2 regions of the Bradyrhizobium sp. USDA 4510 genome follow, and region 1 is predicted to be linked to the other one. Evidence: riboswitches for the same ligand, from Rfam matches in the RefSeq annotation. Region 1 holds a riboswitch; the other holds the start of a gene.
What was found. A riboswitch is a leader RNA that binds a small molecule or an ion and turns the genes downstream of it on or off. The one in region 1 is predicted to bind glycine.
Positions count from the first base shown of each region.

Region 2: another riboswitch for glycine. It lies ahead of gcvT (glycine cleavage system aminomethyltransferase GcvT); the one in region 1 lies ahead of ACVMDN_RS21560 (D-amino acid dehydrogenase).

Region 1 covers NZ_JBSSBT010000001.1:4,638,727-4,654,597, forward strand. The annotation lists gene ACVMDN_RS21470 (hypothetical protein) at 1-286, opposite strand, end outside; gene ACVMDN_RS21475 (hypothetical protein) at 374-646, shown strand; gene ACVMDN_RS21480 (gamma carbonic anhydrase family protein) at 651-1,181, opposite strand; gene ACVMDN_RS21485 (DUF6949 family protein) at 1,374-1,703, opposite strand; gene ACVMDN_RS21490 (hypothetical protein) at 1,924-2,634, shown strand; gene ACVMDN_RS21495 (DUF3126 family protein) at 2,753-2,965, opposite strand; gene cysE (serine O-acetyltransferase) at 3,159-3,986, opposite strand; partial or broken gene ACVMDN_RS21505 (hypothetical protein) at 4,169-5,560, shown strand; gene ACVMDN_RS21510 (alpha/beta fold hydrolase) at 5,564-6,316, opposite strand; gene ACVMDN_RS21515 (hypothetical protein) at 6,374-7,507, opposite strand; gene ACVMDN_RS21520 (zinc-finger domain-containing protein) at 7,742-7,987, shown strand; gene ACVMDN_RS21525 (FAD-dependent monooxygenase) at 7,995-9,197, shown strand; gene ACVMDN_RS21530 (hypothetical protein) at 9,237-9,671, opposite strand; tRNA gene ACVMDN_RS21535 (tRNA-Leu) at 9,896-9,982, shown strand; gene ACVMDN_RS21540 (hypothetical protein) at 10,116-10,472, shown strand; gene ACVMDN_RS21545 (hypothetical protein) at 10,536-10,679, shown strand; gene ACVMDN_RS21550 (ABC transporter substrate-binding protein) at 10,750-12,369, opposite strand; gene ACVMDN_RS21555 (M20/M25/M40 family metallo-hydrolase) at 12,635-13,765, shown strand; glycine riboswitch at 13,858-13,964, shown strand; glycine riboswitch at 13,968-14,082, shown strand; gene ACVMDN_RS21560 (D-amino acid dehydrogenase) at 14,148-15,506, shown strand; gene ACVMDN_RS21565 (ABC transporter permease) at 15,667-15,871, shown strand, end outside.
Region 2 covers NZ_JBSSBT010000001.1:4,814,929-4,830,799, reverse strand. The annotation lists gene ACVMDN_RS22445 (hypothetical protein) at 716-997, shown strand; gene ACVMDN_RS22440 (hypothetical protein) at 994-1,590, opposite strand; partial or broken gene ACVMDN_RS22435 (IS1 family transposase) at 1,663-1,992, opposite strand; gene ACVMDN_RS22430 (hypothetical protein) at 2,091-2,342, shown strand; gene ACVMDN_RS22425 (hypothetical protein) at 2,363-2,584, shown strand; gene recA (recombinase RecA) at 3,184-4,272, shown strand; gene ACVMDN_RS22415 (hypothetical protein) at 4,417-5,403, shown strand; gene ACVMDN_RS22410 (acyl-CoA thioesterase) at 5,443-5,874, opposite strand; gene gcvP (aminomethyl-transferring glycine dehydrogenase) at 6,052-8,925, opposite strand; gene gcvH (glycine cleavage system protein GcvH) at 8,949-9,314, opposite strand; gene gcvT (glycine cleavage system aminomethyltransferase GcvT) at 9,334-10,479, opposite strand; glycine riboswitch at 10,620-10,708, opposite strand; gene alaS (alanine--tRNA ligase) at 10,911-13,598, shown strand; gene ACVMDN_RS22385 (cyclic nucleotide-gated ion channel) at 13,610-14,860, shown strand; gene ACVMDN_RS22380 (DUF3455 domain-containing protein) at 14,953-15,459, opposite strand; gene ACVMDN_RS22375 (NADP-dependent isocitrate dehydrogenase) at 15,490-15,871, opposite strand, start outside.

The DNA.
Region 1 (15,871 bases):
GGCGCTCGACTTTTTCGTTCTCGTCGGCGATGGCCTTGTCGACGCTCTCGGTCGTCGTTGCCGATCCGGTGGTAACGCCTCTGCCGGCATTGGGGCCGCCGGAGGATTGCGCGGTCCCGGCGCTGTTGGTCCCGGCCGGCGGCGACGTGGCTTGCGGCGATGTCGGGCTGGCTGACGAAGGGCTGCCGGTCCCGGCGCCGCTCCCGGTACCTTGGGCGACGGTAACCGCGGGCGTCAGCACAATCGCGATTGTCGCGAGCGCGGTGGTGACAGATAATTTGCGCATGGCAATTCTCCCTTGCGGACGTCAACGAGTCCGCAAAACGCCGGTTCCCGCAGGCGTTGGAGCAATACAGTTTGGGAGCAATGCAATTTGCGCAAGCTGATCGAGTTTGACGACGACACTTTCGACAAGCTGAAGCAACTCGGGCGCGACCGGATGGCGACCTTGCAGGAGCTCGCCGACGAAGCTTTCGCCGACCTGCTCAAGAAGCACGGCATTCCGATCGACCTGAAGGATGCGCTGCGCAAGAGCGCAAGACTTCAGGAAGCAACAAGACTTCAACAGGCAACGAGACCGCAAGGCGCAGCGAAGCCTCGCCCCGCCGCACCGAACGCCGCGCGCAAGCGCGGCCGCAAGCGCTGAAGCTTCAGCCGATCTTCTTCAGTCCCGTTTTGTATTGCGGGCCCCTGATGGCGTAGGACTTCGCCGGCCGCGACAGCGCTTCGGCCTGCGCCGCGTCAAGCGTACGCACCACACGCGCGGGCGCACCGATGATCAGGGAATTTTCCGGAAACTCCTTGCCCTCGGTGATGACGGAGCCGGCACCGACCACGCTGCCGCGCCGGATCCGCGCGCCGTTCATCACGATCGATCCCATCCCGATCAGCACGCCGTCTTCCAGCGTGCAGCCGTGCACGATCGCATTGTGCCCGATGGTGACGTTGTTGCCGATGCTGAGGGGAAAACCGGGATCTACGTGCAGGGTGGAATTGTCCTGGACGTTGGAGCCCTCGCCGATCTCGATCCACTCATTGTCGCCGCGCAGCACGGCGCCGAACCAGACGCTCGCGGCGGACTTGAGGCGGACCTTGCCGATTACAACGGCATTGTCGGCGATGAAGTAGCTGCCGTCGGCGGGAAGATCGGGCGCCTGCCCGTCGAGTTCGTAGATCGCCATTGAGGTCTCCCTGGAGCGTTTTCGAGCGAAGTGGACACCGGTTCGCGTGAAGAAAACGCGTCGAAACGAAAATCCAGAGCTTCGGCTTCTGATTCAATCAGAACCGAAGCCCTGATCGCAGGAGACCTTGGCACGACGGCCGACATGGTTTCAAGCAAGCGCGACCGTGATCGGCCGCGGATCATGATCGGATCACGCCAGCACGCCCGCAGCGCGCAGCGTCATCACGAAGAAGGTGCCCGACATCAGGCTCCAGAAGCCGGAGATGACGGTTGCCATCATCACGAATTCGAAGCGGCGGCGCTCGATGCGCGCCCCGCGCAGCGTGTTGCGCATGATGATGAACGGTGCGGCGAAGACGAGGAACGGGACCGCGGCGAAGGTCTTCGGCGCCGCGCCCTCCTGCAGCAGGCCGAAACCGGCCGGGCGCTCCGCCATCGCCTGGTAACCGTTGGCCAGCGCGCCCGCGAGCGCGAAACCGATCAAGAGCGAGAACAGGGAATTCAAGGTATCGGGCGACATCGGAAACTTCCGCTACGCAACAGGCCACCCGCCCTGCTTCGCAGAATTGGCAGCCTGCCGCCACATCATCCTTAAGGAAAGGTTAACCGGACACATCAGGCGCGGCGTTTGCGCATGGCCATTCGGTCCCGGATTCCATTGGAATCGTACGGAAATTCCCCGCTACGTGGCATATTCGGCAGATGATTCGGCCACTCCCGACCTGATCTCAGCCTCGCTCATGACGCTTCTCTCGACCGCCCAGCATCTCGCCCGCGACACCCGCCGCAACCCGCGCGCGCATCTCGTTCCGATCATCGCCTCGGCGGTGATCGCGGCGGGCGCGGTCGCGCTTGTCGCCTATCTGCTGTGGCCGACCTACACGACCATCCCGCCGAGCGATCCGTCGCGGCTGCCGGTGAGCGTCGGCGGCACGCTGTTCAACGTGCCGACGATGGCGGTGCGCATGAAGATCCAGCGCCACTCCGGGCCGCAGGAGCGCGTCGATCTGAGCTTCCTCTATCCGTCGCTGGACGCGCCCGCCGCGCCGAAGCACTACAGCGCCGATACGGTCGATGACAAGGTGCAGCCGATCGACAGGATCTTCGTATCGATCGCGGCGCACCACGATTCACTCGCGCCGGACATGCGCCTGCGCACGATCTATCCGCGCTATCTCGACGAGCGCGCAAACATTGATGACGGCCTGACGGCGCGCGCGTTCCGCGACGGCACGCCCTATGGCGGCGAGGACCTGTTCACCGCGAGCGAGCCGCAGCTGACCGCGCGCTGCACGCGCGACACCTCGACGCCCGGCATGTGCCTGAGTGAGCGGCGCATCGACGGCGCCGACCTGATCTTTCGCTTTCCGCGCAGCTGGCTCGCGCAGTGGCGCGACATCGCCACCGCGATGAACCGTCTCTCCGCGCAGATGCACAGCGCGAAGGGATGACACTGTCATTGCAAGCGGAGCGACGTTTCCGCGAAGGATGGTCGCTCCAGCGCAAAATCGCTCTGCAATTTTGTCGCGAGTTCGTCGTAACGACGTGTGAAGGCGAGGCTGTTCCGCCTTACTCGGCCAGATCCTCTTCCAGGATGGCCATCTGGAACTGGAACGAGCGATCATCGTCCTCGTCGTCGACGAACAACACGCCGATGAACTCCTCGCCGATATAGACCTCGGCCGAGTCGTCCTTCTTGGGCCGCGGCACCACGCGGATCTTGGGATTGCTGAACACGCGTTTGAGATACGCGTCGAGCTTCCTGACTTCCTGAACGTCCACGGCCGTCTCCAATCGGGTCGATGATTTTCGGGGGAGTTTTAGGACGAGACGGCAAAGATCGCCAGAGCCTTTTCAGGCTTTGGCGACGTGATGTTGCGCACACGACTCTCGTTTTGTGCTTTGTGGCGTTTTCTTCACGCGAACCGGCGCCCACTTCGCTCAGGAACGCGCCGCGATCAGAAAGCGAGTGAAATCAAAGCCCGATCGCGCTGAGCATCTGGTCCATGGTACGCGACGGCTCGGCACAGCCGGCCTCGCCGACGATTTTCGCCGGCACGCCCGCGACCGTGACGTTGTGCGGCACCGGCTTGACCACGACCGAGCCGGCCGCGATGCGCGCGCAATGACCGATCTCGATATTGCCGAGAATCTTGGCGCCGGCGCCGATCAGCACGCCGTGGCGGATCTTCGGATGGCGATCCTCGTTCTCCTTGCCGGTGCCGCCGAGCGTGACGCCATGCAGGATCGAGACATCGTCCTCGATGACCGCCGTCTCGCCGCAGACGAAACCGGTGGCATGATCGAGGAAGATGCCGCGGCCGATCCTGGCGGCCGGGTTGATGTCGGTCTGGAACACGGCCGAGGAGCGGCTCTGCAGGTAGAAGGCAAAATCCTTGCGGCCCTTCTGATAGAGCCAGTGCGCGAGACGGTGGGTCTGCAGCGCGTGAAAGCCCTTGAAGTAGAGCAAGGGATCGATGAAGCGCGAGGTCGCCGGATCGCGGTCATAGACGGCGACGAGGTCGGCGCGGAACGCGTTGCCGATATCGGGCTCATCGCGCAGTGCCTCGCCATAGGTCTGGCGGATCAAGTCGCCCGACAGCGCGGCGTGATCGAGCCGCTCGGCAATGCGATGGACCACCGAATCTTCCAGCCGCTCATGATGCAGCACGGTCGCATAGATGAAGGATGCGAGTTCCGGCTCGCGCCGCAGGATGTCCTCCGCCTCGCCGCGGATTCGATCCCAGATCGGATCGAGCGCCGCAAGCTTGCCTCCCTGCGGATTGACCTGATGAACTGCCATAGCTGCTCTCGCAATTCGGTTGTTCTGATGTGCGTTATAGCACGATGGACCCAGCGCGTCCCGGGATGGCTCAGTACGGTAAACCCCAGCCGAACACCCCCGGGCCGGCGTCTAGGGGAATTGGTCGGGATTTTGCCGAAATCAAGCCGTGCTTCTGCAACTATTGGCGGATTTCGTCCCCCGTGTGGTTTTGGGCATGGTCGGCCCCAATAAAAGGGGGAAACATCATCAATACCCGGAGTTTAGGTGCCCGCCTGACCGATGCACGGTCGGTCTGGATCGCGACCATTGCCATCCCCCTCCTGCTGCTCGCCCCTGCCTTCTGGAACGGCTATCCGCTGCTCCAATGGGATACCGGCGGCTACCTGGCGCGCTGGTATGAGGGCTACCTGGTGCCGAGCCGGTCCACGGTATTCGGCATCTACCTCCATGTCGGCGAGACATCGGATTTCTGGCTCAACCTCGGCATCCAGACCCTGGCGACGCTGTGGATCCTGCAACTGACGCTGCGCGTGCTCGGCCTCGCCCGGCCGGTCCGGCTGATCGCGATCAGCCTCGCGCTGATCGCAACCACCGCCCTGCCCTGGCTGGCCAGCATGCTGCTGACCGACATCTTCGCCGGCCTTTCGGTGCTCGCGCTCTTCATCCTGATCCTGCACGGCGAACGGATCTCGACGCTGGAGAAGGCGGTGCTGTTCGGGTTCATCGCGTTTTCGGCCGCCACGCACAGCGCGACGCTGGCGGTGCTGCTCGGCCTGTGCTGCGTCGGCTGGATGCTGCGTCCATGGCTCGGGCAGCGCATCCCGTTCGCGGGCCTCGTGCAAGGCAGCCTGACCACCGTCGCCGGCGCGGCGATGCTGCTGGCGGCGAACTTTGCGCTGTCCGGACAGCTGGCCTGGACGCCCGGCGGCTATGGCGTCGCCTTCGGCCGCATGCTGCAGGATGGCATCGTCGCGCAATACCTGCACGATCATTGCGCGACGGAGAAGCTGAAGCTCTGCCCCTATCGCAACGAGTTGCCGCCGACCGCGGACGACTTCCTGTGGGGCCACAGCATGTTCAACACGCTCGGCCGCTTCAAGGGACTGAATGACGAGATGGGCACCATCGTGCTGCGCTCGCTGGCCGAATATCCGGAATGGCAGGCAAAGGCGGCGCTGACGGCAACCGCCGACCAGCTCATGCATGTCGCGACAGGCGAAGGCGCCAATGGCTGGATCCCGCATACCTACGGCATCATCGAGCGCTACATTCCCAAACAGGTCCGGCCGATGCGCGCGGCGCGGCAGCAACGCTGGCACCTCGACTTCACCGCGATCAACCGCATCCACGTGCCGGTCGCGCTGGGCTCGATGCTCCTGGTCGTCATCCTGTTCGGCCGAGGACTGTGGCAGCGGCGGCTCGACGATCTGACGTTGCTGGCGGGCACAGTCACTCTCGCCCTGCTCGGCAATGCCTTTGTCTGCGGCGTGATCTCGGGACCGCACGACCGCTACGGCGCGCGCATGGTGTGGGTCGCGACCTTCGTGGTGCTGATCGCGGCCGCGCGCGCCTTCGCCAGGGATGAAGCCGACGATCTATTTTCGCCGCGACAGGAAGTCGGTGACCCCGGTCTTGTAGACCTTGTCGCCGACCGCCCGCATGTGATCGCGGTTCGGAATGTCGAGCACCTCCGAACCCGGAATGATCCGGCCGAGCGCTGACGCCGAGCCCGCAATCTCGTCCTTGCTGCCGACCGCGATCAGAACCGGCACGCGGATGCCGGCCGCCTCCTCGCGCGTCATCAGGCGGCGCGAGCCGCGCAGGCAGGCGGCGAGCGCGCGGCGGTCGGAGCGGGTCTGATCGGCAAAGGCGCGGAAGGTACGGCCGACCGGGTCGGTGACATCGTCGAGCGACGGCGCCTCCAGCGCCAGCGCGACCGCCTCGCCGGGGCCGCCGCCCTCGATCAGTCCGATGCCGATCCCGCCAAGGATCGCCGAGCGCACCCGATCGGAATTCTCTCGCGCCAGGATCGCGGTCATCCGCGAGCCCAGCGAATAGCCCATGATGTCGGCGCGCGCGATTCCGAGATGGTCCATCAGCGCAATCACGTCGCCGGCCATGGTCGCGATCTCGTACTGCGCGGCATCGTAGAGCTTGGCGGATTCGCCGTGGCCACGATTATCGAGCGCGATCACCCGACGGCCGGCCTTGACGAGATCGGACACCCAGGTCGGGTAGATCCAGTTGACGTTCTTGCTCGAGGCAAAGCCGTGCACCAGCACGATCGGTTCGCCCGCGCCTTCGTCGATAAAGGCAATTTCAACATCGCCGTGATGGAAACTCGGCATCATCCATTCCGTTTGTTCTTGGGATTTGCGATTGGCGATCGACAGGCGACCGCAAGCCTAACCCTGGGCGGGCATACTCGCCAAGGTAGCCTGAGCGGCCATCTGCTGCTTCAGGCGCAGCACCTTGCTTCGTCTGAGCCACCCGGCGGTGGCCCGTTCGGTGGTGGCCTTGATCGACGACAGGAAGCCGAACAGCGCCAGCAGCGCGCCGAACAGCCACATGGTGAGATTGAATGCGCCGGCCGCCAGCAGCAGCGCGCCGCGGCCGAGCAGCTTCAGGATCGCGCGGGTCTGGCCGCCCTTGACCTCGGCTATCCGCGCCGCCCGCGCGATCTCCCTCGGATTCTCGGCGACCTTCAGCGTATCCCGCGCAGCGCGAACCCCGGCCGCCTCGCCGATGCGCCCGACGTCCTTGGCGACGCGCACCAGCGCGCCGGCCTTCTCGGCGCGGAAGGCCGCGCGGATCGCGGTTGCGGTTTGCACCGGCCGCAGCACCGAGCCGGATGCGACCGCCTCGCGCAGCGCCGGCTGGTCGACCACCTCGCGGGTCGAACGCCCGGCCCATTCGATCATCCCCTCGCTCAGCCGTCCGGCCTTGCGCGTATCCTTGACCAGCGTCAGCCCGGCGCGCAGCGGCCCGGCGCCGCCGACCGACACATAGGTGGCCGCGGTCACCGCGAGCCCGGCGGCCGCGAGGCCGAGCACCAGCTGGTCGGTGTCCTCGCCCATCACGAGGTGCTTGCCCTCGCGCACGACGTCCCGGACATCACCGAATACGAACAGGTCGCCGGCGACCGTGCCGGACAGGCTTGCGACATCGTCGGCATTGCCGGTCACCAGGCCGGTGGCGAAGCCCTTGGCGTAATGCATGCTGGATGATTGCTCGGCGCGCGCGTCATCGACGCGCTTGGTGAGATCGTCACTAAGTGCGATGCTCTTCTCGCCGGCGAGTTCGACAAAGCTGGCCGCAAGGTCGGCATCGCCGGAAGCCAGTGCCGCCTCGATATTGTCCGCGATCAACGCCGGGTTGTTGCGCAGCACGGAATTGAGCCTGATGTCGGCGAGCGCAGCGGGATCGTCCCGCGCCGCCAGCACGGTGCCGGCATCACGGGCGTGCGGCCAAATAGCCGCGCCCACGGCAGCACTTGCTGCCACGCCGACCACCGCCAAGCTGACGCGCACCCGATTCATCCCGATAAAACCTCTAGTTTTATTCGCCTTGGAGATAGTGTGCCGTTTTTGCGACACAACGGCTCCGACCAAAGGAGGGCTTCTCTGGGACGACAAGATTGTGTCGAATTTGCATGAGCAAATGAGCCATCGGGGCTCTAGGAATCAACTGTTCCCGCCAGTATGGTGCGCGGCATTTCGCGATGCCGCATGCTGTTGATTGCGTCTGCCCATCGTTGCCATCAAGGTGAGAATATGTCCGACCACGTCGTCCCGCACTTCCATAACGATGCCGGTGTCTCGGTGATCGAAATCGGATCGCAGGAGTTCATGTGCGTCGGCGCCAACCCGCCGTTCGACCATCCGCACGTGTTCCTCGACCTCGGCAATGACAACGAGATTATCTGCCCGTACTGCTCGACGCTTTATCGCTTCGCATCCGACCTCGCGGCCGGCGAAGCGCGACCGCCGGAATGCGTGCTGAAAGACAAGGTCGCCTGACCGCTCCGTGGCGCTGACGCGAACCGTCATCGTTGCAGGCGCCGGGATCGGAGGACTGACGGCGTCGCTGACACTGGCGGCACAGGGCTTTCGCGTCGTCGTGCTGGAGAAGGCCGAACGGCTCGAGGAAGCCGGCGCCGGCATCCAGCTCTCTCCCAATGCCAGCCGCATCCTGGTCGAGCTCGGGCTCAAGGAACCGCTTGCGCGGCGCGCGGTCACGCCTGAATCCGTCAACATCCTGAGCGCGCGGGCCGGTGGCGAGATCGCACGGATGCCGCTTGGCCAGGCCGCCGAGTTCCGCGCCGGCGCACCCTATTGGGTGATCCACCGCGCCGATTTGCAGGCGGCGCTGCAGGCCGCCGCGAGCGACCATCCCGATATCGATCTGCGGCTCGGCTGCCAGTTCGAGGATGTGACCAAGCATGCGCGAGGCCTCACCGTCGTGCAACGCCGCGGCAATTCACGGCAGGAGGAATTGGCCGTCGCGCTGATCGGCGCCGACGGCATCTGGTCGTCGGTGCGCGGGCATTTGTTTCCGGATGTACAGCCGCAATTCTCCGGCCTGATCGCCTGGCGCGGCACGCTGGACGCCACCGCCCTGCCGCGTGAATACACCGCACCGCGCGTGCAGCTCTGGATGGGACCGGACGCACATCTCGTCTCCTATCCCATCTCGGCCGGACGCCAGATCAACGTGGTCGCGATCGTATCGGGCACCTGGAACCGGCCGGGCTGGAGCGAGCCCGGCGACATCAACGAGATCAAGGCTGCATTCGCCACCGCGCGCTGGCCCGCGACGGCGCGGATGCTGATCGGCGCGGTCGACGGCTGGCGCAAATGGGCGCTGTTCACCCTGCCCGACATCGGTCGCTGGAGCGAAGGCGCGGTGACGCTGCTCGGCGATGCCGCGCATGCGATGCTGCCGTTCGCCGCACAAGGTGCCGGCATGGCGATCGAGGATGCGGCCGTGCTCGCCAAGGCCTTGAGCGACGGCACCGGGGAAAACACCGCGGGCATTCCCGCGGCGTTGACGCGCTACGCACGGGTGCGGCGCGGGCGCGTGCTGAAAGTGCAGCGCCTGGCGCGACAGCAGGGCCGCATCTATCATTTGCGCGGGCCGGCGGCGATCGCGCGCGATCTGGCGATCCGCGCCATCGGTCCGGAGCGCATGCTGGCGCGGCAGGACTGGATCTACGACTGGCGAGCCTGAGCTCGGCCAATCACGACCGACCCGTCTGGAAACGCAAGCTTAGTGGACGAGGCCTCGCGGTGCGCGCGGGCCCTTCGCCGCCGGCGTGGAAGCCGCGGGGGCCGCGGCCGCAGGCGTGTCCGGCGTGCTTTCATGGCACCTGCCTTTGCGCCAGGCCTCATCCGCCAGCTTCTGCTGGGAGTGGATCGAGATCAGCTCGTTGCGATAGACCATCTCGGAGACGACAGTACCGCCGACGCCGGTCTCCGCCTTGGCCATCAATTTTTCCTGATCCGCCGCGCGGGTCTTGAGATTGCTGCGCTCGTTCTCGAGCTGCTTGCAATCATAAAGCTCGTACTTGGCGGGATCGGCGAATGCCGACGGCACGGTGTCGCCGATCTGCGCGCAGCCGGAAACGCCCGCAGCCGAGGCGAGCAGCGCGATGACGGCCGCCGCGCGCGACAGCTTCAGGCGGCGTGGGAAACGAACAGACATTCAGCTTTCTTAACCGGACAGTGTTGAGATTGCCTAAAGCAGCCACCGGTGTCCGGATTGAGGCTCAATCGCGGCGGCGCGCTGCTTATCCCAATGCTCGGCCGCCGAGGCAAATGGAATTGCGGGCCGCCGCTTAAGCCTTTGAAAGCTCACCTGTTAGCACCGGATAATGACAATTCCACTCCGCGCCCAAACGCGCTAGAAATCGGCGCGCCTGGCGCAACGCGGACGTGGCGGAACTGGTAGACGCAAGGGACTTAAAATCCCTCGATGGCAACGTCGTGTGGGTTCGAGTCCCACCGCCCGCACCAACCTTCGCATGCCACGCGCACCCGAGCGGGCCAGCGTCGTGTTTCCCGGCTGTGGCGCAGTTCACACGCCGCGATCGCTGATTGTCGTAGTCTTGCCCGCATTGGAAATTCCGGCCGCGGATTTTCGCGGCTGTTGCATTTCGAAATCAATTTTGGTCGGAGATCGGCGATGGAGATTGCAAACTGCAATCGGATTGCAAAGAGCAATCGGATTGCCAGCGAAACGGCGCGCGATCATGGTGCCCTTACTCTCGAGCATGGCGACGATGCGGCTCATTGCAGCAACGGGCTCAATGCCCAGAATTTCCGCAACGCTGCGCCCGACGACCGCGCGATCTACCGGCGATGGATCCGCGGCGCGATCATGGTGTACGGACTGCTCACGTTTGCCGCTGGAGCGGCGGTCTGGATGAGCGGAACCGGCACCAGACAGACACAGCTCACGAGCTTGTCGAGCCCGAGCAGCATGACACCAGGCCACGGCGATTAGCGGTCGCCGGTTCGGAACCCGTGCACTGCGTATTCGTTGTCATGCCGCAATTGGAGCATGACGATGCCGAACGACGATCCATCCGCGCAGCGCGCAACCGACCAACCCGATCAGCGCAAGGAGTGCCCCTCCCCGCCGCAGCACGCACCACAAGGCGGACCACCGCTCAGCGACGGACTGGAGCAGCTCCGCGACAGCCACACCTGACAAGCGATAGCGCGAAAAGAAAAATGGCCGGGACAAGTCCCGGCCATTTGTTTTGCGTCAAGCCGCAAGCTTACTCGGACTTGTCGATATTCCAGAAGATCGGCGTTGCCGGGCCGTCGAGCACACCGGTCAGCGACTTCCGCCATGCGCTCGGAATGGTGTACTGGCCGAGCGGAACGTAGATCACCTGATCGTAGGCCTCGGTCTGGATTTCCGCGGCGATCTTCTTCTTTTCCTCAGCCGAGCCGGCGCGCGCGAACTTGTCACGCAACTCCTCGATCTTCGCGTCTTCGGCCCAGCCGAACCAGCCGCCATTCTTGCCGCGACCGGTGATCGACGCGTTGACGATCGGGTCGGAGACGTCGGCCGCGACCCAGTTGGTGAAGAACATGTTCCAGCCGCCTTCCTTCGGCGGCTTCTGGCTGGCGCGGCGGGTCACCACGGTCTGCCAGTCGGTGGCCTGCAGGTCGACCTTGAAGCCGGCCTCGCGCAACTGCTGCGCAGCCACGACCGGTTGGGCTTTCAACGTCGTGACGTCGCCCGGCGCCATGATCACCACGGGGGTGCCGTCATAGCCGGATGCGGCAAGCGCCTTCTTGGCTTCCGCCAGGCCGTTGCCCTTCACCAGCGTTTCGGCCCCGACGTCGGTCTCGAGCGGCGTGCCGCAGACGAAGAAGGCGCCGCAGATCCTCTGGTACTTGGCGTTGCCGACCAGCGCGTCGAGCACGTCCTTCTGGTTCATCGCCAGGAACGCAGCCCGGCGCACCTTCGGATTGTCGAACGGCGGATAGAGGAAGTTCATGCGTCCGAGGGTCTGGAAGCCGAACTTGTTCAGGACGTCGATCTTGAGATCCGGATTGGCTTCGAGCACCGGTAGCATGTCGAACGGAAGGTTCTCCATGAAATCGATGTCGCCGGATTGCAACGCGTTCACCGCGGTCTGCGCATCGGCCATCGTGACCCACTCGACACGGTCGACCTTGACCACCTTGCCGCCCGCGGTCCAACTCGCAGGCTCCTTGCGCGGCACGTAGTCCTTGTTCTTCTCATAGACCGCCTTCACGCCCGGCTGGAATTCCGCCTGCACGAATTTGAACGGTCCGGAGCCGATCTGTTCCGGGATCGGCTTGTCCGGCGGCGTCTCGGCCAGACGCTTCGGCATCATGAACGGCACGCGCGATGACGGCTTGCCGATCGATTCCAGCACGAGGCCGTAGGGTTCCTTCAGCTTCAGCGTGATGGTCTTGGCGTCGGTCGCCTCCAGGCTCGCGACGAAGTCCATCAGCTTCTGGCCCATGCCGTCGACCTTGCCCCAACGCTGCAGCGAGGCGACGCAGTCTTCCGCGGTGACCGGCGCGCCGTCGTGCCACTTCAGACCGTCGCGCAGCGTGAACGTGTAGGTCAGCTTGTCGTCGGAAACCTTCCAGTCCGCCATCTGCGGCTGGATCTTGAAATTGGAATCCGTCGCCAGCAGCGTGTCATAGATCATGTAGCCATGATCGCGGGTGATGTAGGCCGTGGTCATGATCGGATCGATGACGCGCAGATCCGAGTGCATCACCGCGGTGATGGTCTTGCCCGCGGCCATCGCCTGCGGCGCGAATGACAATTCCTGCGGCGCGAACGACAGCGCGAGCGCCGTCAACGCGGCCGCTAGCGTGCGGTGTTTCCAACGCGAGATAGGGAACATGCAATCTCTCCTGACGTGTAACTGGTCAAAGCCGGCTTATTCGTTATGCATGTGGTTCGTTATTTAGGCGAACTAACATGCTGTATGGCTTGTGAAATTGAGACTTGCACCAAGCGCCAAGCGCGTCAATCGGTTTCAGGTCGCATCGGACGTACACAAACGAATGAGGCCGCGCGCCAGATTTTGGCTTTACAAAATCGTCGGCTGAGATTTTCGTAACGCGCGCGCGATGCCGGCGCCGTCAGAACAACAAGAGAGAACAACGATGAACCCCGCCAATCTCCCCTTTGATTCCGAAACGATGCTGCAGGGCCTGCGCAGCTGGGTGGAATGCGAAAGCCCGACCTGGGACGCCGCCGCGGTCGAACGCATGCTCGATCTCGCCGCCCGCGAGATGGCGATCATGGGTGCGACGATCGAGCGCATCGCCGGACGCCAGGGCTTCGCGGGCTGCGTCCGCGCCCGTTTCCCCCATCCGAAACAAGGCCAGCCCGGCATCCTGATCGCCGGCCATCTGGACACCGTTCACCCCGTCGGCACGATCGAAAAGCTGAAGTGGCGGCGCGAAGGCAACAAGTGCTTCGGGCCGGGCATCTTCGACATGAAGGGCGGCAACTACCTGTCGATCGAGGCGATCAGGCAATTGGCGCGCGCCTCCTTCACGACTCCGCTGCCGATCACCGTGCTGTTCACCCCCGACGAAGAGGTCGGCACGCCGTCGACGCGCGACATCATCGAGGCGGAAGCCGCGCGCAACAAATATGTGCTGGTGCCGGAGCCCGGCCGTCCGAACAACGGCGTCGTCACCGGCCGTTATGCGATCGCGCGCTTCAACCTGGAAGCCACCGGCAAGCCCAGCCATGCCGGCGCAACGCTGTCTTCCGGTCGCTCCGCGATCCGCGAGATGGCGCGGCAGATCATCGCCATCGACGGCATGACCACCGAGGACTGCACCTTCTCGGTCGGCATCGTGCATGGCGGCCAGTGGGTCAATTGCGTCGCGACGACCTGTACCGGCGAAGCGCTCAGCATGGCCAAGCGCCAGGCCGATCTCGACCGTGGCGTCGAGCGCATGCTGGCACTGTCGGGCACCGCCAACGACGTGACCTTCAAGGTGACGCGCGGCGTCACCCGCCCGGTGTGGGAGCCCGATGCGGGCACCATGGCGCTCTATGAAAAGGCAAAAGGCCTTGCTGCAGCGATGGGTCTCGATCTGCCGCACGGCAGCGCCGGCGGCGGCTCGGACGGCAACTTCACCGGCGCGATGGGCATCCCCACGCTCGACGGCCTCGGCGTTCGCGGCGCCGATGCACATACGCTCAACGAGCACATCGAGGTCGACAGCCTCGCCGAACGCGGCCGCCTGATGGCGGCACTGCTGGCGACGCTGGACTGACATCGATTTGCACTGCACAACACGTTGGCACTGCCGGATCGAAATTTAGCCTTGTCCATTTTTAAGGCTTCGCCTACGGTCCGGCCGTCCAACGCGACGATGCGGGAGAGATCGAACCGACAACAATCGTGTTGTTGGCTTCGGCGCCGACGGAGCAACCGCCCCGGAAACTCTCAGGCAAAAGGACTGTATCGTCAGGACGATCTGGAGAGAGACGAACATGGCCGCACATCAAGGGCCATGACGTCCACCGAAGGGGATAGTTCGCTTCTGGCCACAGCCCGATGCGGATCAAGCTCTCAGGTACCGTGACAGATGGGGCGCCGATGCCGGTTTCACCGGCGGTTCGGCGACTCTAACCCACGGGAGCCTGACAACTATCATGCCACACATCGCGATCATCGGCGCCGGCATCACCGGCGTAACGACGGCCTATGCCCTGCTTGAACGCGGCTACAAGGTGACTGTCCTCGACAGGCATCGCTACGCCGCGATGGAAACCTCGTTCGCCAATGGCGGACAACTCTCCGCCAGCAACGCCGAGGTGTGGAACAGCGCCGCGACCATCCTCAAGGGGCTGCGCTGGATGCTGAGAAGCGACGCGCCGCTGCTGATGAACCCGAAGCCGAGCTGGCACAAATATTCCTGGATCGGCGAGTTCGTAGGCCACATCACGCGCTATCGCGGCAACACCATCGAGACCACGAAGCTCGCCATCGAAGCGCGCAAGCATCTGTTCTCGATCGCAGAGCGCGAAAACATCGCCTTCGATCTCGAACGCCGCGGCATCCTGCACGTCTATCACGACAGGGCCGGCTTCGAAGCCGGCCTCAAGGTCAACGCGCTGCTGCAGCAAGGCGGGCTCGACCGCCGGCCGGTGACCCCGGACGAGATCCGCGTCATCGAACCCGCGCTGCAGACAACCTGCTATGGCGGCTTCTTCACGCCGTCGGACGCGACCGGCGATATTCACAAATTCACGCGTGGGCTTGCCGACGCCTGCATCCGCCGTGGCGCGAGGTTCGTCCATGAAGCCGACGTCGACACGATCGCACACGGCGATGACGGCTTCCGCATCGGCTGGAACGAAGCTGCTTCACATGATGCTGCGGTCGCGACGCGCCAGCAGCTGCAGGCGGACGGGATCGTGATTTGCGCCGGCGTGGCGAGCCGCCACTTCGCCAGCCTGCTCAACGACCGCGTCAATGTCTATCCGGTGAAGGGCTATTCGATCACGGTGCAGCTCGATGCGCCGCAAAGCCGGAATGCGGCCCCAACCGTCAGCCTGCTCGATGAAGCTGCGAAGATCGTCACCAGCCGGCTCGGCGCCGACCGCTTCCGCGTCGCCGGCACCGCCGAGTTCAACGGCTTCAACCGCGACATTCGCGCCGATCGCATTCAACCGCTGGTGGACTGGGTGCGGCATCATTTCCCGGAGATCGACACGTCGAAAGTCGTGCCATGGGCGGGCTTGCGCCCGATGATGCCGAACATGATGCCGGTGGTTCGCGCCGGACGGATTCCGGGCGTGTTCTACAATACGGGCCACGGTCATCTTGGCTGGACACTGTCGGCGGCGACGGCGCAGATGGTGGCCCAGGCGATCGACGATTGGCGCGACCTCGACACGCCGCCGATGGCGCCGACGTTCGGTGCCGGGCTCGACGTGCCCGCCGACGCGCGCAAAGCTAAAATCAATCCACCTTCCAGTGGACTGCTTCAAACTTCACCGGAGGAATAATCGCGGCCAACAGGACTGATTAGCTGCACCGCAAAATCCGCAGCACCGATGGCATGGGACTTGCTCAAGTTCTACCGTGAGTCTGCTACCATCTGTGCTACGGTCTGGTGTGCAACGGTCCCGCTGGGGACTTCATCGACCACAACCCAACGGATCAAATTTGCTCGGATATCTGCTTCGCCGCATCCTCGCCGCCATTCCCGTGATGGGCGTGGTGGCTCTGTTCGTGTTCCTGTTGCTGCGGCTGACGCCGGGCGACCCGGCTGCCATCCTCGCCGGCGACAACGCGACGCCCGAACAGCTCGAACGCATTCGGACCTCGCTTGGTCTGAACGAGCCGATCTACATCCAGTTCTACACCTGGA
Region 2 (15,871 bases), 180 kb from region 1:
GGGTTTTCCTCCAGCAGTCGGGGGGCTACCTGTCTGGCTGGGGGCCCCCAAATAAGGGCACTGCCGGGTCAATTGTTCCAGTAAAGATTCCGCGAGAACAGATCGCGACCCGCAGGAAATTATGGGGCCAGAACATCTGAGGGCCTTCTCAGTAGTCCTACCGAGAACATCGGCTAACCCTTGGTTACGACGGGGTTAAACCCAAGCCGGGCCACTCGAAAAATCAAAGCAGGCCACTGTGGATGGAAACAGGCCGGCACCGGTCTGTTGGTGCTGTCCTAGTTGGGACACTCGCTTGGGGAAATCAGGACACTCATTCACTTATGCAAATGCCCTTCCGCGCCATGGAGGTTCTAGCTTGAGGTGGGGGTGTCCAGAATCTTTCCCTACCCCACGGGCGCTCCTCGGCCTCAGCCTCCCTGTCGGGGTGCTCGGTCAAAGGCGGGACGGGGATAGAACATCCGATGGGGCGCCTCGGTAGTCCTACTGAGAACATCGGCCAAGCTACGGTTTCCGTTCGCTTAATCGGAATTAGGACACTCTCAAAATCAAATGAGGATACGGGGGTTTAAAGACGGACAGCACCGGTCTGCTGGTACTGGCCGAAACAGGCCACTCGCCAGAACAAAACAGGCCACTGACCCCTTCCGTAGTTTTACTGACTCCAACTACCAGAAGTCGAGCCTACTTGTGGACTCTACCACATGGAGGAAGCATGTCTCGGGTTACTGAGGATGAAGTTGCCAAGGCCGCCGAAGCGATTTTGAAGTCCAGCGCTACCGGACGGGCCACGATCAAGGAACTGATTGCCGAAATTCCAAACCAGATCGTTCTTTCAGAAGAAGACTTAAAGCAAAGCGAAACGCGCCCCAACGAAGCCGTTTGGGAGCAGCAGGTGCGTAATATCACCTCTCACAAAGCGTCTCCCGGCAACGCGATCTACGAAGGACGACTTGTACAAATCCCGGGCGGACTCGCGCTCCCCGGGAAAGACTAAGCAAACTTCGCCTTATAGCCGGGCTTGAACCATTTCAATTCGGTTCTGCCCGGCGCGTCCTTGTCCCAGACGAACCAAGCATACGCTGTCGTGCCGCTACCTTTCGGCTCTACGCCGCTTGGGTAGAAGGTAATGCGCTCGCTGAAAACCCAAACGCGCGCGGGCGGGATTTTGGCGAAAATTGTATTTGCGCGATTAGCCCCTTCAAGGAAGGCAAGGCGCAGAAGCAGCGCGAACTTTCTATTCGAGTGTTTGACGCCACTCGCAACAAATCCCTCAGCGCAATTGTACGGCGGATTGGTCACGATATTGTCGGCGGACCACTGAGGCGCGAGGAAATCAAATCCGGCTTCTCCATAGCCGCGATCGTACAGATCGGAGCTGCGAACGGATTGCCCTGTCTGCTCCAGCACCTTAGACATGCTGCCATCGCCGCACGCGCTTTCCCAAATGTCGCCGCTGAATTTCTCGTTGTCGATAAGGGCAAATGTCGCCCACTGTGGCGTTGGAAAAAAATCAGGTCCGCTGAGATCAGCGAACCTCTTCATTGTAGGCTTGAACCCACCATTCAAATTGTACGTGGCGTCCGCCATGCGAATCTCCTTGCTGACCGCAGAGTAACAGAATCATTGATTCAGCAAGAGTTTTTGGTGAGTCATTTTGACTCACCGCTTTCCTCCCTCGATTACTACGAACTTCCGACGCCGGTCCGGAGGCGTCTCCGTGGGCAGCGCGGGAGCCACAGAGAGCGCAGCGTCCACAAGCCGCGCAATGCTCCACGCCTTCTCGGTGACGCCCAGCGCCTTCGCTGGCGTCGTGCGCAGGGCTTCATGGGTGCGGCAGAGATTATAGTGGCAGACGTACAGCGCGACGGCCGCGATATGGTTCTCCAAGTTCTTTGAAAAGCCATTGGTGAGGCGAGTGAACCGGCGCGACGACATGCGCAGCGAAAGGTTTTGCCGCTCAACGTAACTCGTCGAGACGTTCTGATCCGGGGCCGCCAACTGAGGCGGCCTCAGCGCCTCTTGATCTGCGTCAAGTTCCGCAGCGGCATGTCAGATTAACAGTCCTCCACGAGCTAGGAGGATCGACCATGAAATCCGGCATCGCATTGCTTGCTCTGGTTCTGGCTGCGCTTCCGGCTATAGCTCAGCAGCAAGAGAAGCCGAAGCGGCTTATTGATGAGCATCGCCCCGGTGTGACGTATGAAGATTGCGTCGCGAGGTGCGATGCATGCATGGGCCACAGAAACGAGGCGTGCATCGCTAATTACTGCCGTGGCTATGAGCGCCGAAAGCCCGGTGCAAAGCCGTTGCCGATTGTGTGCCCGAGCTACGGCGGCTAACCAAAAGATGGGGATATTCCATGGGTCGCTGTCTGGTTATCGTTGCTGTGATCGGCTTGTTCACTTCGTCCGCCAACGCCATGACCATGGAGGAGTGCCGGGCGCAGTACAAAGCGGAATACAACCACCCCGCAAAGAAAAAGGGGATCGGTATCGATTGGCATGGCTATCAAACCAAGCGCTGCGGTATTGACCCGAACGCTAGCGTGCCAGCGCCGAAAGACGCTCCAAAGCCTCACTGATTTCAAACTGAGGCGAGGCTCAGTGCAGGCGCTCGCGAAGCTTCTTTATGATTTCGCGAAGGTCTTTGGCATACTCCTCGATGATGCGCCGAGCCTCCTCTAAACGCGTGGGGCGCTTTGGCTCCTCCTCAGGCTTGACGGGTTCCTTCATGCCCGGAGGGTTGAGCCGGGCCAGGTGCGGCCGATTGAGTTAGATCAAGGGCACCTCTAATCCCGCCATTTGGCCCTCTTTTTCCGCCTCCGCGCGGAACTTCGTTCCCCCACGGAGAACACCCGGTAACACTCGTCCGCTGGGGATAGCGAACACTTGGCGGACCATAACCATTGCTATGGTGAGAACATCCACCGCGCGGTTCAGTAGTCCTACCGAGAACATCGGCTAACCCTTGGTTGAGGCGGGGTTAAACCCAAACTAGGCCACTCCAAAAATCAAAGCAGGCCACTAGGGATGGAAACAGGCCAGCACCGGTCTGCTCGAAAGAACATATTGCGAACTTAGAACAAACGTGGTACGAGGTTCCAATCAACAACGCATTTCCGCCTGATCTCATCGCCCGTTTTCCCGCTAGCGAATCCCCGCCATAAGGAGCACATCCCAAATGTCCGCCACCGCACTGCGTATCGTCGAAGGATCCTCCATGGACAAGTCCAAGGCCCTCTCAGCCGCGCTCTCCCAGATCGAGCGCCAGTTCGGCAAGGGCTCGGTGATGAAGCTCGGCAAGAACGACCGTTCGATGGATGTCGAGACGGTGTCGTCGGGGTCGCTCGGGCTCGATATCGCGCTCGGCGTCGGCGGCCTGCCGAAGGGGCGCATCGTCGAAATCTACGGGCCGGAATCGTCGGGCAAGACCACGCTGGCGCTGCACACGGTGGCGGAAGGCCAGAAGAAGGGCGGCATCTGCGCCTTCATCGACGCTGAACACGCGCTCGATCCGGTCTATGCGCGCAAGCTCGGCGTCAACATCGACGAGCTCTTGATCTCGCAGCCGGACACCGGCGAGCAGGCACTCGAGATCGCCGACACGCTGGTGCGCTCCGGCGCGGTCGACGTGCTGGTGATCGATTCGGTCGCGGCGCTGGTGCCGAAGGCCGAGCTCGAGGGCGAGATGGGCGATGCGCTGCCGGGTCTGCAGGCCCGCCTGATGAGCCAGGCGCTGCGCAAGCTCACCGCCTCGATCAACAAGTCGAACACGATGGTGATCTTCATCAACCAGATCCGTATGAAGATCGGCGTGATGTACGGCTCGCCGGAGACCACCACCGGCGGCAACGCGCTGAAGTTTTATGCCTCGGTTCGTCTCGACATCCGCCGCATCGGCGCTATCAAGGAGCGCGACGAAGTCGTCGGCAACACCACCCGCGTCAAGGTGGTGAAGAACAAGCTGGCGCCGCCCTTCAAGCAGGTCGAGTTCGACATCATGTATGGCGAGGGCGTTTCCAAGATGGGCGAGATCCTCGACCTCGGCGTCAAGGCCGGCATCGTCGAGAAGTCCGGCGCCTGGTTCTCCTATGACAGCCAGCGGCTCGGCCAGGGTCGCGAGAATTCCAAGGCGTTCCTGAAGTCGAATCCCGACATCACCGCCAAGATCGAAGCCGCGATCCGGCAGAACTCCGGCCTGATCTCCGAGCAGATCCTCGCCGGCACGCCCGAACGCGACGCCGAGGGCGAGGAGCCGACGGAGGAGTAAGTCTCAATCATTTCGCTGCAAGCGGGCGCTGAGGACGTTGAGTTGCCGACGTCTTCGGCGCCCGTTTGGTTTTGTGTGTCTTTTGTAAAGCAGTTGATCCTCAGCTTGCGGTGCTGATGCCATCGCGCGTAGCCGGAGAGCATCGTGACAAGTCTGATCCTGGCGACAAGTGAACTCGCGAGCTATCGCCTGAGGCAGGCGGGAAGGGCGGACATCGTCGTCGGGTTGAGGCCGCGCTTCGTTTGGGGGAAAATGCCCTCGTCGGATGACCTCACGACCCTGCTGGAACCGCGTTCCGCAAAGCATGTCGATTTCGACACGCACTGGCTCGACTTCGCCAGTTCAAGATGGACCGGCTCGATCGGTCGGGACATTGGGCTTGTCGAGTTGTGCGAGCGTTGCGATAGCGTCGAGCTATGGGCTGATCCCCAGCCGAATGACCAGTTGGTGCTGGCCTGGTTGCTCGACGTGCTCCGCCCGCACCGCCACATCGTAGCGAAGCTCAAGCTGGTCCAGACCGATGTCGAGATCGGCGGGTACCGAGGCGAGAGCTTGGCGAAATGGCGATTGCCTGCACTTGCGGTGACCGATGATCGGCTGGAATTGGCCGGTCGCGCCTGGAATGCCTATCGCGCTCCGACGCCCGAGCCCTGTTTCGACCTTCTCATGCAGGATCTGTCGGCCATCCCGCAGCTCCGCGCGGCGCTGATTGCGTTGCTGGAGGAGCTACCCGGGCAAGACACCGGCCTCGGCGCGTCCGAACTGCGGATGCTGGATCTCGTCGCCGACGGCGAGACAAGCCCACAGGTCCTTTCAAACGAGCTGAACCGGGAACGCGGCGTGTTCGATTTTCAGGAAGCGGAGCTGATCCTGGACCGGCTCGCCTATTGTCCATCACCGGTTCTGACCGGATTCCCCGCGGAGATCGAAGCGCCCGACGATCTGAAGGCCCGAAACAACCGACACCGGGACAGTCGGCTGTCGCTCACCGATTTCGGCCAGGAAGTGTCGGATCGCGAGCTCGACTTCAGCCAGTACAACACGATCCATCGCTGGTGGGGCGGCACCGAACTGACCAATGAGCGGCTGTGGCGCTGGGACGCCGAGAGCCGCACTCTCGTCGCTCCGTAAGGCTTGTTCGAGCGACGCCAGCACGCGACGTTCTGATCTCTACGCCAGCGCCTTTTCCCGGCTCGCGATCAGCGCCCGCAAATCCTCGGTCACCGCGACCGACTGATGGGTCTTCTGGTCGGTCGCGACCCAGATGATCTCGCCGGTGGCGCGCAGGTCATCGGAGCCTTTGGCGAAGATCGCGAGCGCAAGATTGATCGAGGAGCGGCCGATCTTGGCGACCCGGACGCAGACCTCGATGTCCTCGTCGAACCGGATCGGAGCCTTGTACTCGACGACCGATTTCACGGTGTGGAAGTCGATGCCGGTCCGCGCCACCTCGCCGAGATAGTCGTAGCCGAGCGCGCGGAAATATTCGGTGATGGCGGTGTCGAAATAGGTGAGGTAGTGGGCGTTGAACACCACGGCCTGCGCGTCGACCTCCGAATAGCGGACGCGGACCGGGAAATGGAACCAGAATTCCTCGCGCATGTTTCCTCCTGCCGCGGGCGGGCCAGTCCGTCATTCCGGGGCGCGACGAAGTCGCGAATCCGGAATCCGGAAGTCGTGGATCGAGATTCCGGGTTCTCGCTTCGCGAGCCCCGGAATGACACCGAGTGAATCACGCGTCAGAGACGCAGCACGACGTAGCTGCAACAATGGTGCGCTTTACTCAGCCGCCTGCGCGTAATCCTCGACCGGCGGGCACGAGCACACCAGGTTGCGGTCGCCGTAGACGTTGTCGACGCGGCCGACCGGGCTCCAGTATTTGTCGGACCGCGACACGCCGTCCGGGAAGCAGCCTTCGGCGCGGGTGTAGGCCCGGTTCCAGGCATCGTCGGCGATGTCGTGCACGGTGTGCGGCGCGTGGCGCAGCGGCGAGGCCTCGACCTCCCAGCGGCCCTTCTCGATCTCCGCGATCTCGCCCCGGATCGCGATCATGGCGTCGCAGAACCGGTCGATCTCGAACTTCGATTCCGATTCCGTCGGTTCGATCATCAGCGTGCCCGCCACCGGGAAGCTCATGGTCGGCGCGTGGAAGCCGTAGTCGATCAGGCGTTTCGCGATGTCGTCGACGGTGACGCCGCTGGTCGTCTTCAGCGGCCGCGGATCGATGATGCACTCATGCGCAACGCGGCCGCGCTCGTTGCGGTACAGCACCGGGAAGTGTGGCTGCAGCCGTGCGGCGATGTAGTTGGCATTGAGGATCGCGATCTCGGTGGCGCGCGTCAGACCTTCGCCGCCCATCATCAGGATGTAGATGTAGGAGATGGTCAGGATCGACGCCGAGCCAAACGGCGCGGCCGACACCGGGCCGATGGCGTGCGCAGTTGCCCCGTCGGTTGCGGGATGGCCCGGCAGATAGGGCGCAAGATGCGCCTTCACGCCGATCGGGCCCATGCCGGGGCCGCCGCCGCCATGCGGAATGCAGAAGGTCTTGTGCAGGTTGAGATGGCTGACATCGGCGCCGTAATCGCCGGGCCGCGACAGTCCGACCTGCGCGTTCATGTTGGCGCCGTCGAGATAGACCTGGCCGCCATGGGCATGCACGATGTCGCAGATCTCGCGGATATGCTCCTCGAACACGCCGTGGGTCGACGGATAGGTGATCATGACCGCGGCAAGGTTGGCGGAGTGCTTCTCCGCCTTGGCGCGAAGATCATTGACGTCGACGTCGCCGCGCGCATCGCACGCGACGACCACGACCTCCATGCCGACCATCGCAGCCGAGGCCGGATTGGTGCCGTGCGCGGAGGAGGGGATCAGGCACACCTTGCGGTGCGGCTCGCCGCGCGCGAGGTGATAGCCGCGGATCGCCAGCAGCCCGGCATATTCGCCCTGCGCGCCGGAATTCGGCTGCAGCGAGACTGCGTCATAGCCGGTGATGTCGCACAGCCATTGCTCCAGCCGCTTGAACAGCGCGTGATAGCCCTTGGCCTGATCCGCCGGCGCGAACGGATGCAGATTGCCGAACGCCGGCCAGGTCAGCGGGATCATTTCGGTGGTGGCGTTGAGCTTCATCGTGCAGGAGCCGAGCGGGATCATCGCGCGGTCGAGCGCGAGGTCACGATCGCTGAGCTTGCGCATGTAGCGCAGCAGCTCGGTCTCGGAACGATGCGTATTGAACACCGGATGGCTGAGGAAGGCGCTGGTGCGCCGCAGCTCCTTCGGCAGCGCCTCGTGCGCGCCGGCCTCGATCTCGGCATAGCTGAGCTTGCCGCCGAACACGCGCCACACCGCCTCGACCGTCTCCGGCGTCGAGGTCTCGTCGAGCGCGATGCCGAGCGTGGTCGCGCCGACGCGAAGGTTGATCTGTTCCGCCTGCGCGCGGGTGACGAGCTCGATCTGCTTGCTACCTGCCTCGACGGTCACGGTATCGAAGAACGCTTCGCTGGTCGGCGCAAAGCCGAGCTTGCGCAGGCCGGCCGCAAGCACGGTGGCGCGACGATGCACGCTGCGTGCGATATGGGTCAGGCCCTCGGGACCGTGATAGACCGCATACATCGAGGCGATCACGGCGAGCAGCACCTGCGCGGTGCAGATGTTCGAGGTCGCCTTCTCGCGGCGGATATGCTGCTCGCGGGTCTGCAGCGCGAGGCGATAGGCGGGCTGGCCACGCGAATCCACCGAGAGGCCGACGATGCGGCCGGGCAGCGAGCGCTTCAGCGTGTCGCGCACCGCCATATAGGCGGCGTGTGGTCCGCCATACCCCATCGGCACGCCGAACCGCTGCGCCGAACCGATCGCGATGTCGGCGCCGAGCTCGCCGGGCGAGGCGAGCAGCGTCAGCGACAGCAGGTCCGCCGCGACGATCGCAAGCGCGCCCTTGGCGCGCAGCGACGCGATGGCAGGCTTGAGGTCGCGTACTGCGCCCGACGTTCCCGGATATTGCAGCAGCGCGCCGAGCACATCGGCGTTGTCGAGCTCGGTCAGGGGATCGCCGACCACCAGCGCCCAGCCCAGCGGCGCGGCGCGCGTGCGCATCACCGCCAGCGTCTGCGGATGCACCTCCTTGTCGACGAAGAACACCTTTGCCTTGACCTGCGAGTGGCGCTCGGCGAGCGCCATCGCTTCCGCCGCGGCGGTCGCCTCGTCGAGCAGCGAGGCGTTGGCGACGTCGAGCCCGGTGAGATCGCAGATCATGGTCTGGAAATTGAACAGGGCCTCGAGCCGGCCCTGGCTGATCTCCGGCTGGTACGGCGTATAGGCGGTGTACCAGGCCGGGTTCTCCAGAATGTTGCGCTGGATCACCGCGGGCAGGATGGTGCCCGAATAGCCCTGGCCGATCAGCGAGGTGAACACCTGGTTCTGCGCGGCGAGCTCGCTCATATGCGCGAGCGCCTCGGTCTCGCTCAGCGCCCGGCCGAGATCGAGCGGCGCCTTCTGCCGGATCGACGCCGGCAGCGTCTCGTTCATCAGCGCCTGCAGGCTCGCGGCGCCGACCGTCTCCAGCATCGCGTTGACGTCGCGCGGCGACGGTCCGATGTGGCGGCGGACGAAATCGGTGGCGGCTTCGTTGATCGGCTTGAAGGGCGCGTTCATGACGTGATCCTCGGAGTGATCCTTTAGGCGGTGTGCGCGGCGTAGGCGGCCTCGTCCATCAGGCCGCCGAGCTCGCCCTTGTCGGCAATCTTCAGCTTGAAGAACCAGGCCTTGCCGCCGGCGTCGGAATTGACCAGCGCGGGCTCGGCGGCGAGCGCGTCGTTGACCTCGACCACCTCGCCGGAGATCGGCGCGTAAACGTCGGAGGCGGCCTTGACGGATTCGACGACAGCGGCGGCCTCGGCCTTCTTCAGGCTGCGGCCGACCTTGGGCAGTTCGACGAACACGACGTCGCCGAGCTGCGACTGCGCATAGTCGGTGATCCCGATCGTGGCGACGTCGCCCTCGATGCGGAGCCATTCGTGGTCGGACGTGTACAGCGTCGTCATGGGGTCGATCCTTTGGCGTTCAGCGTTTGTAGGTATTGGGGACGAAGGGCGTAGCGGCGACTTTCAGCGGCAGCCGCTGGCCGCGCACTTCGGCGAAAACGGTGGTGCCGACGGCGGAAAGGGCCGTGGGCAGGTAGCCCATCGCAACCGGCGCATTGAGGCTCGGGCCGAAGCCGCCCGAGGTCACCTTGCCGATCTGCTCGGTCGAGCCGGCATCGGCGAACAGCGCGGCGCCTTCGCGCACCGGTGCGCGGCCGTCAGGCTTCAGGCCGACCCGTCGGCGCGCAGCGCCATCTGCGAATTGCGCGAGAATTTTGTCGGCGCCGGGGAAGCCGCCGGCGCGGGCGCCGCCGCTGCGGCGAACCTTCTGCACCGACCATTCCAGCGCGCCTTCGACCGGTGTCGTCGTGGTGTCGATGTCATGGCCATAGAGGCACAGCCCGGCTTCGAGCCGCAGGCTGTCGCGCGCGCCGAGCCCGATCGGCAACACGTCGGGATTGTCGAGCAGCGCGGTGACCAGGGCTTCCACCTTGTCCGCGGGCACGGAAATCTCAAAGCCGTCCTCGCCGGTATAGCCGGAGCGCGAGACGAAGCAGTCGACGTCGCCGACGCGGCGCGGACCGGCATCCATGAATTTCATCGAACCGACATCTGCACAAAGTTTCGCCAGCGCCGATTCGGCTTTAGGGCCCTGCAGCGCGATCAGCGCGCGGTCGGCCAGCGAGATGATCTCGCAGGCGTCGGAGAGATTCGCGCGCAGATGCGCCTCGTCCTCGGCCTTGCAAGCGGCGTTGACCACCAGGAACAGGTGATCGCCGAAATTCGCCACCATCAGGTCGTCGAGCAGGCCACCGTCATTGTTGGTGAATTGCGCGTAGCGCTGCCGTCCCGGCGCGATGCCGACGATGTCCTGCGGCACCAGTTTTTCCAGTGCGAGCGCGGCATCCGCGACCTTGCCGGATTTGGCCTTCAGCACGAGCTGGCCCATGTGCGACACATCGAACAGGCCGGCTTCCTTGCGGGTGTGCAGGTGCTCCTTCAGCACGCCAGCCGCGTATTGCACCGGCATGTCATAGCCGGCGAACGGCACCATCTTGGCGCCTCGCGCAAGGTGCAGCGCGTGCAGCGGGGTCTGTTTCAGCGGGGAGGTTTCGCGCGCAAGCATCACAGGGCCTCGCGGTTCCCGCCGGGGACCTATTTCCCCTTGAGAAACCTGCAGAAAGCCCCATCTGTCGCTGTGCCTGAGAGTATTATCCCGTCGGCGGACGCATCGGGGCGAACCCCAGCGTCTCTTTCCAGATGTCAGACGTCACGCGGTCCTTTTGCCTGAGAGTTTCCGGGGCGGTTGCTCCTTCGGCGCCGGCGGTAAGGCCGGTCTCTCCCGACGTGACTAGGTATAGGTAGGTAGAAAACACGGCGCCACCAAGACTGTCAACGCAGCTGCAGCAACTATCCAATGGGCTTTGTGCTGCCGCGGCAAGCCCATGATCCGCCTGCACAGTTTCTGGACACCGCAGCTGGCAATGTCTAAAAGCGTTCGGCCGGAAAATGACGCCTTTTTGCGGCTGGCCGGCCACTTTTTCCGATTGGATGAACATGAGCAGCGTCAACGACATCAGGTCGACATTTCTGAACTACTTCAAGGCGAACGGGCACGAGATCGTGGCCTCGTCGCCGCTGGTGCCGCGCAACGACCCGACCTTGATGTTCAACAATGCCGGCATGGTGCAGTTCAAGAACGTCTTCACCGGGATCGAGAAGCGTCCCTATCAGCGTGCCACCACGGCGCAGAAATGCGTGCGCGCCGGCGGCAAGCACAACGACCTCGACAATGTCGGCTACACCGCGCGCCATCTCACCTTCTTCGAGATGCTCGGCAACTTCTCGTTCGGCGATTACTTCAAGGAGCGCGCGATCGAGCTGGCCTGGAACCTGATCACGAAGGAGTTCGGGCTGAAGAAGGACAAGCTGCTCGTCACCGTCTACCACGACGACGACGAGGCGGCGGGCCACTGGAAGAAGATCGCCGGCTTCTCGGATGACCGCATCATACGGATCGCGACCTCGGACAATTTCTGGGCGATGGGCGATACCGGCCCGTGCGGGCCGTGCTCCGAAATCTTCATCGATCGCGGCGAGCACATCTGGGGCGGTCCGCCGGGCACGCCTGAGGAGGACGGCGACCGCTTCCTGGAGTTCTGGAACCTGGTGTTCATGCAGTACGAGCAGGTGACGAAGGAGGAGCGCGTGGCGCTGCCGCGTCCCTCGATCGATACCGGCATGGGCCTGGAGCGCATGGCGTCGATCTTGCAGGGCGTCGAAAGCGTGTTCGAGAGCGACCTGTTCCGCAACCTGATCGATGCGGCATCGTCGGCGCTCGGCCATGGGCCGAACGCGCGGAACGTGGCGTCGTACCGGGTGATCGCGGACCATCTGCGTTCGTCGGCTTTCCTGATCGCCGATGGCGTGCTGCCGTCGAACGAGGGCCGCGGCTATGTGCTGCGCCGGATCATGCGCCGCGCGATGCGCCATGCGCAGCTGCTCGGCGCGAGCGAGCCGCTGATGCATCGGCTGGTCTGGGCGCTGGTCCGCGAGATGGGCCAGGCTTATCCGGACTTAGTGCGCGCTGAGAAGCTGATCGAGGAGACGCTGCGGCTGGAAGAGACGCGGTTCCGCAAGACCCTGGTGCGCGGATTGTCGCTGCTCGACGAGAAGAGCGCCGGCCTCAAGAAGGGCGACATGTTCGACGGCGACACCGCCTTCACCCTGTACGACACCTTTGGTTTCCCGCTGGACCTGACCCAGGACGCGTTGAAGTCGCGCGGTATCAGCGTCGACCAGGCGGCGTTCACCGACGCGATGGAGCGCCAGCGCATCAAGGCGCGTGCGTCTTGGGCGGGCTCCGGCGAGGCGGCGAGCGAAGCGATCTGGTTCCCGCTGCGCGAGAAGCTCGGCGCGACCGAGTTTCTGGGCTACGAGACCGAGAGCGCGGAAGGCGCGGTGACGGCGCTGATCAAGGACGGCGCCGAAGTCGCGAGCCTCAAGGCCGGCGAGAGCGGCGCGATCGTCTTGAACCAGACGCCGTTCTACGGCGAGTCCGGCGGCCAGGTCGGCGACACCGGCGTGCTGACCGGGGAGGGCGTTAAGTTCCGCGTCACCGACACGCAGAAGAAGGCCGGCGATCTCTTTGTGCATCTCGGCACGGTGGAGCAGGGCACGCTCGGTGTCGGCACCGCATTACAGCTCGAGGTCGACCACACCAGGCGCTCGTCGATCCGCGCCAACCATTCGGCGACGCATCTGTTGCACGAGGCGCTCCGCCAGGTGCTCGGCGATCACATCGCGCAGCGCGGCTCGCTGGTGACGCCGGACCGGCTGCGCTTCGACTTCGTGCATCCGAAGCAGATCACGCCGGAAGAGCTCGCCCGGATCGAGGACATCGCCAACGATGTCGTGCTGGAGAATGACGAGGTCACGACCCGGGTCATGGGCGTCGACGATGCCCGCGAGGCCGGCGCCCGCGCGCTGTTCGGCGAGAAATACGGCGACGAGGTTCGCGTCGTGTCGATGGGCAAGGGCGCCCGCGATCACGGCCAGAACGCGCTTGGCTGGTCGGTCGAGCTCTGCGGCGGCACCCATGTCCGCCGCACCGGTGACATCGGCATGATTTCCGTGACCAGCGAGGGCGCGGTCGCGTCCGGCGTGCGCCGTATCGAGGCGCTGACCGGGCATCATGCGCGCAAGCACGCCAACGACACCATCGCGCTGGCCAAGACCGCGGCGCTGGAGCTGCGCACCACGATCGACGACGTGCCGGCGCGCATCACAGCTCTGATGGAAGAGCGCAAGAAGCTCGAGCGCGATTTGTCCGACGCCCGCAAGAAGCTCGCGATGGGCGGCGGCGGTGCGTCGAACGGCGCCGCCTCAGCCGTTCGCGAGGTCGGCAATGTCAAGCTGCTGGCGCGCGCGGTCGAGGGCGTCGAGACCAAGGATCTCAAGAGTCTCGTCGACGACGGCAAGAAGCAGATCGGCTCGGGCGTGGTCGCGATCGTTGGCGTCACCGAGGACGGCAAGGCCGGCATCGTGGTCGGCGTCACCGCCGATCTGACCGCGCGGTTCAACGCGGTCGAGCTCGTGCGCAAGGGCTCCGAGGTGCTCGGCGGCAAGGGCGGCGGCGGCCGGCCCGACATGGCGCAGGCCGGCGGGCCCGACGGCGCCAAGGCCGACGCCGCGCTGTCGGCGATCGAACAGGCCATGACCCAACAGGCATCGGCTGGCGCCTGACGGAGAGGCTGATCGTGGCGACGGCTCCGCTTAAGCCCACGATCGGCGATCCCGGGCTGCGCGACCGTCTCTACGAGCTGCTCGAACGCGATGATCTGCCGCATTCGGGCGGCTTGCGCTTTGCCCGGGTCATCGTCGCCATCATCGCCGTCGATGTGCTGGCGGCGATCCTGGCCTCCGTGCCCGAGATCGACGCGCAGTTCGGCTGGCTGCTGACGACCATCGAGATCGCGGCGGTCATCGCCTTCGCGCTGGAATATGCCGCGCGGCTCTGGAGCGTGGTCGGCCACTCGCTGCGCGACATGACGCCGGCGCGGGCGCGGCTGGAATACGCCTTCTCGGCGCTCGGCGTGATCGACCTGCTGGCCTTCCTGCCGTCGGCCGTCGCGCTTGCGACCGGCGACAAGACCGCGCTGGTGCTGTTCGGCATGCTGCCGTTCCTCAAGCTGGTGCGCTATTCGACCGCGATGCGCTCGCTGCTGGCGGCGCTACATGCCGAGCGGCGCACGCTGTTCGGCTGCGTGGTGATCCTGACCGGCGCCGTGCTGCTGTTTGCCTCGCTGCTCTATGCCATCGAGCACAGGGTGCAGCCGGACAAGTTCGGCACCATGCCGCAGGCGATGTGGTGGGCGATCGTGACGCTCGGCACCGTCGGTTACGGCGACGTCGTCCCGATTACGCCGCTCGGCCGGACCGTCACGGTGGTCGCGATCGTGGTCGGCTTCGCGATGATCGCGCTGCCGGTCGCGATCATCTCGACCGCGTTCGCCGACGAGGTCCGGCGCCGCGACTTCGTCGTGACCTGGGGCATGCTGGCGCGGGTGCCGCTGTTCTCACATCTTGGCGCTGCCGATATTTCCGACATCATGCGCTTGCTGCGGTCGCAGACCATCGAGGCCGGCGAGGTCTTGGTGCGGCGCGGCGATGCGGCGTCATCGATGTATTTCATCACCGCGGGCGAGGTCGAGATCGACCTGCCGAGCCAGCTTGTGCGGCTTTCCGACGGCGCGTTCTTCGGCGAGATCGCGCTGCTGCGGCGGACCAGCCGCTCCGGCACGGTGACGGCGGCGCGCAAGACCAAGCTCCTGGTGCTCGATGCGCAGGACTTCCATGCCCTGATCGAGCGCATGCCGGCGCTCGCCGCGCATGTCCGGGAGACCGCCGAGGCGCGGCTTGCCGACCCGATCGCGGCCGGCGGCGACCTTGCCGCCGCAGAGATCGCCCAGGCGCCGCGCGAAATCGACGGCGGCATCCGCGACTAGAACCTCATTCCGATTGAATCGGAACGAGGCCTCGATTCTTCGTTTGGCGCGTTTTCTGCACGCGAACCGGTATCCACTTCGCTCGAAAACGCTTAGTCCCGTCGCAGGAACACGTAATCCGCCGAGTAGGCCGCTCCCTTCAGCGCGCCTGATTTGTCGCAAGCGCCGCTGAGCTCGCCGCCCGAGGTGTTGATCCGCTGCACGGTTGCGACGCCGGAGAAGAGGCCGTTGCCGCGATGGGCGATCACCTCGAGCTTCAGCCAGGGAATATCGGCGGCGGTGGCGCCGGGTGTGCTGCCGGCGGTGCGGGCGGTCACGACGCTGCCGTCGACATGCTCCCAGTTCGGACCCGCATAATGCCGGCCGACCGTGCGGCCGTCGGCGATCAGGGTGGCGATCGGTTCGCGGAACGACCAGGCGAGCTTGCCGTCGGTGACCGGCTTGCACTCATAGACCTGCACGCCCTCGGCATGGACGGTGAGGATCTTGGACTCGCCAGGCGCCGCGACGGCGTCGGGCAGGGGATCGGCAGCGAATGCCGCCGACGTGGTGAGCGAGAACGATGCGAGCACGACGGCTCTGACAAGGGCCACGGTCATGCTCGCACCTGTCTTCCCAGGATGACGGCCTCAGGCCGCGATCGCCTTCACGAGGTTGTCGGATACCTTGTCGAGGAATCCGGTGGTCGAGAGCCAGCGCTGGTCGGCGCCGACCAGGAGCGCGAGGTCCTTGGTCATGTAGCCCTCTTCGACGGTCGCGACGCAGACCTTCTCCAGGGTGGTGGCGAACTTTGCCAGCGCCTCGTTGTTGTCGAGCTTGGCGCGATGGGCGAGGCCACGGGTCCAGGCGAAGATCGACGCGATCGAGTTGGTCGAGGTCTCCTTGCCCTTCTGGTGCTCGCGGTAGTGGCGGGTCACGGTACCGTGCGCGGCCTCGGCTTCCACGGTCTTGCCGTCCGGGGTGAGCAGCACCGAGGTCATCAGGCCGAGCGAGCCGTAGCCCTGGGCCACG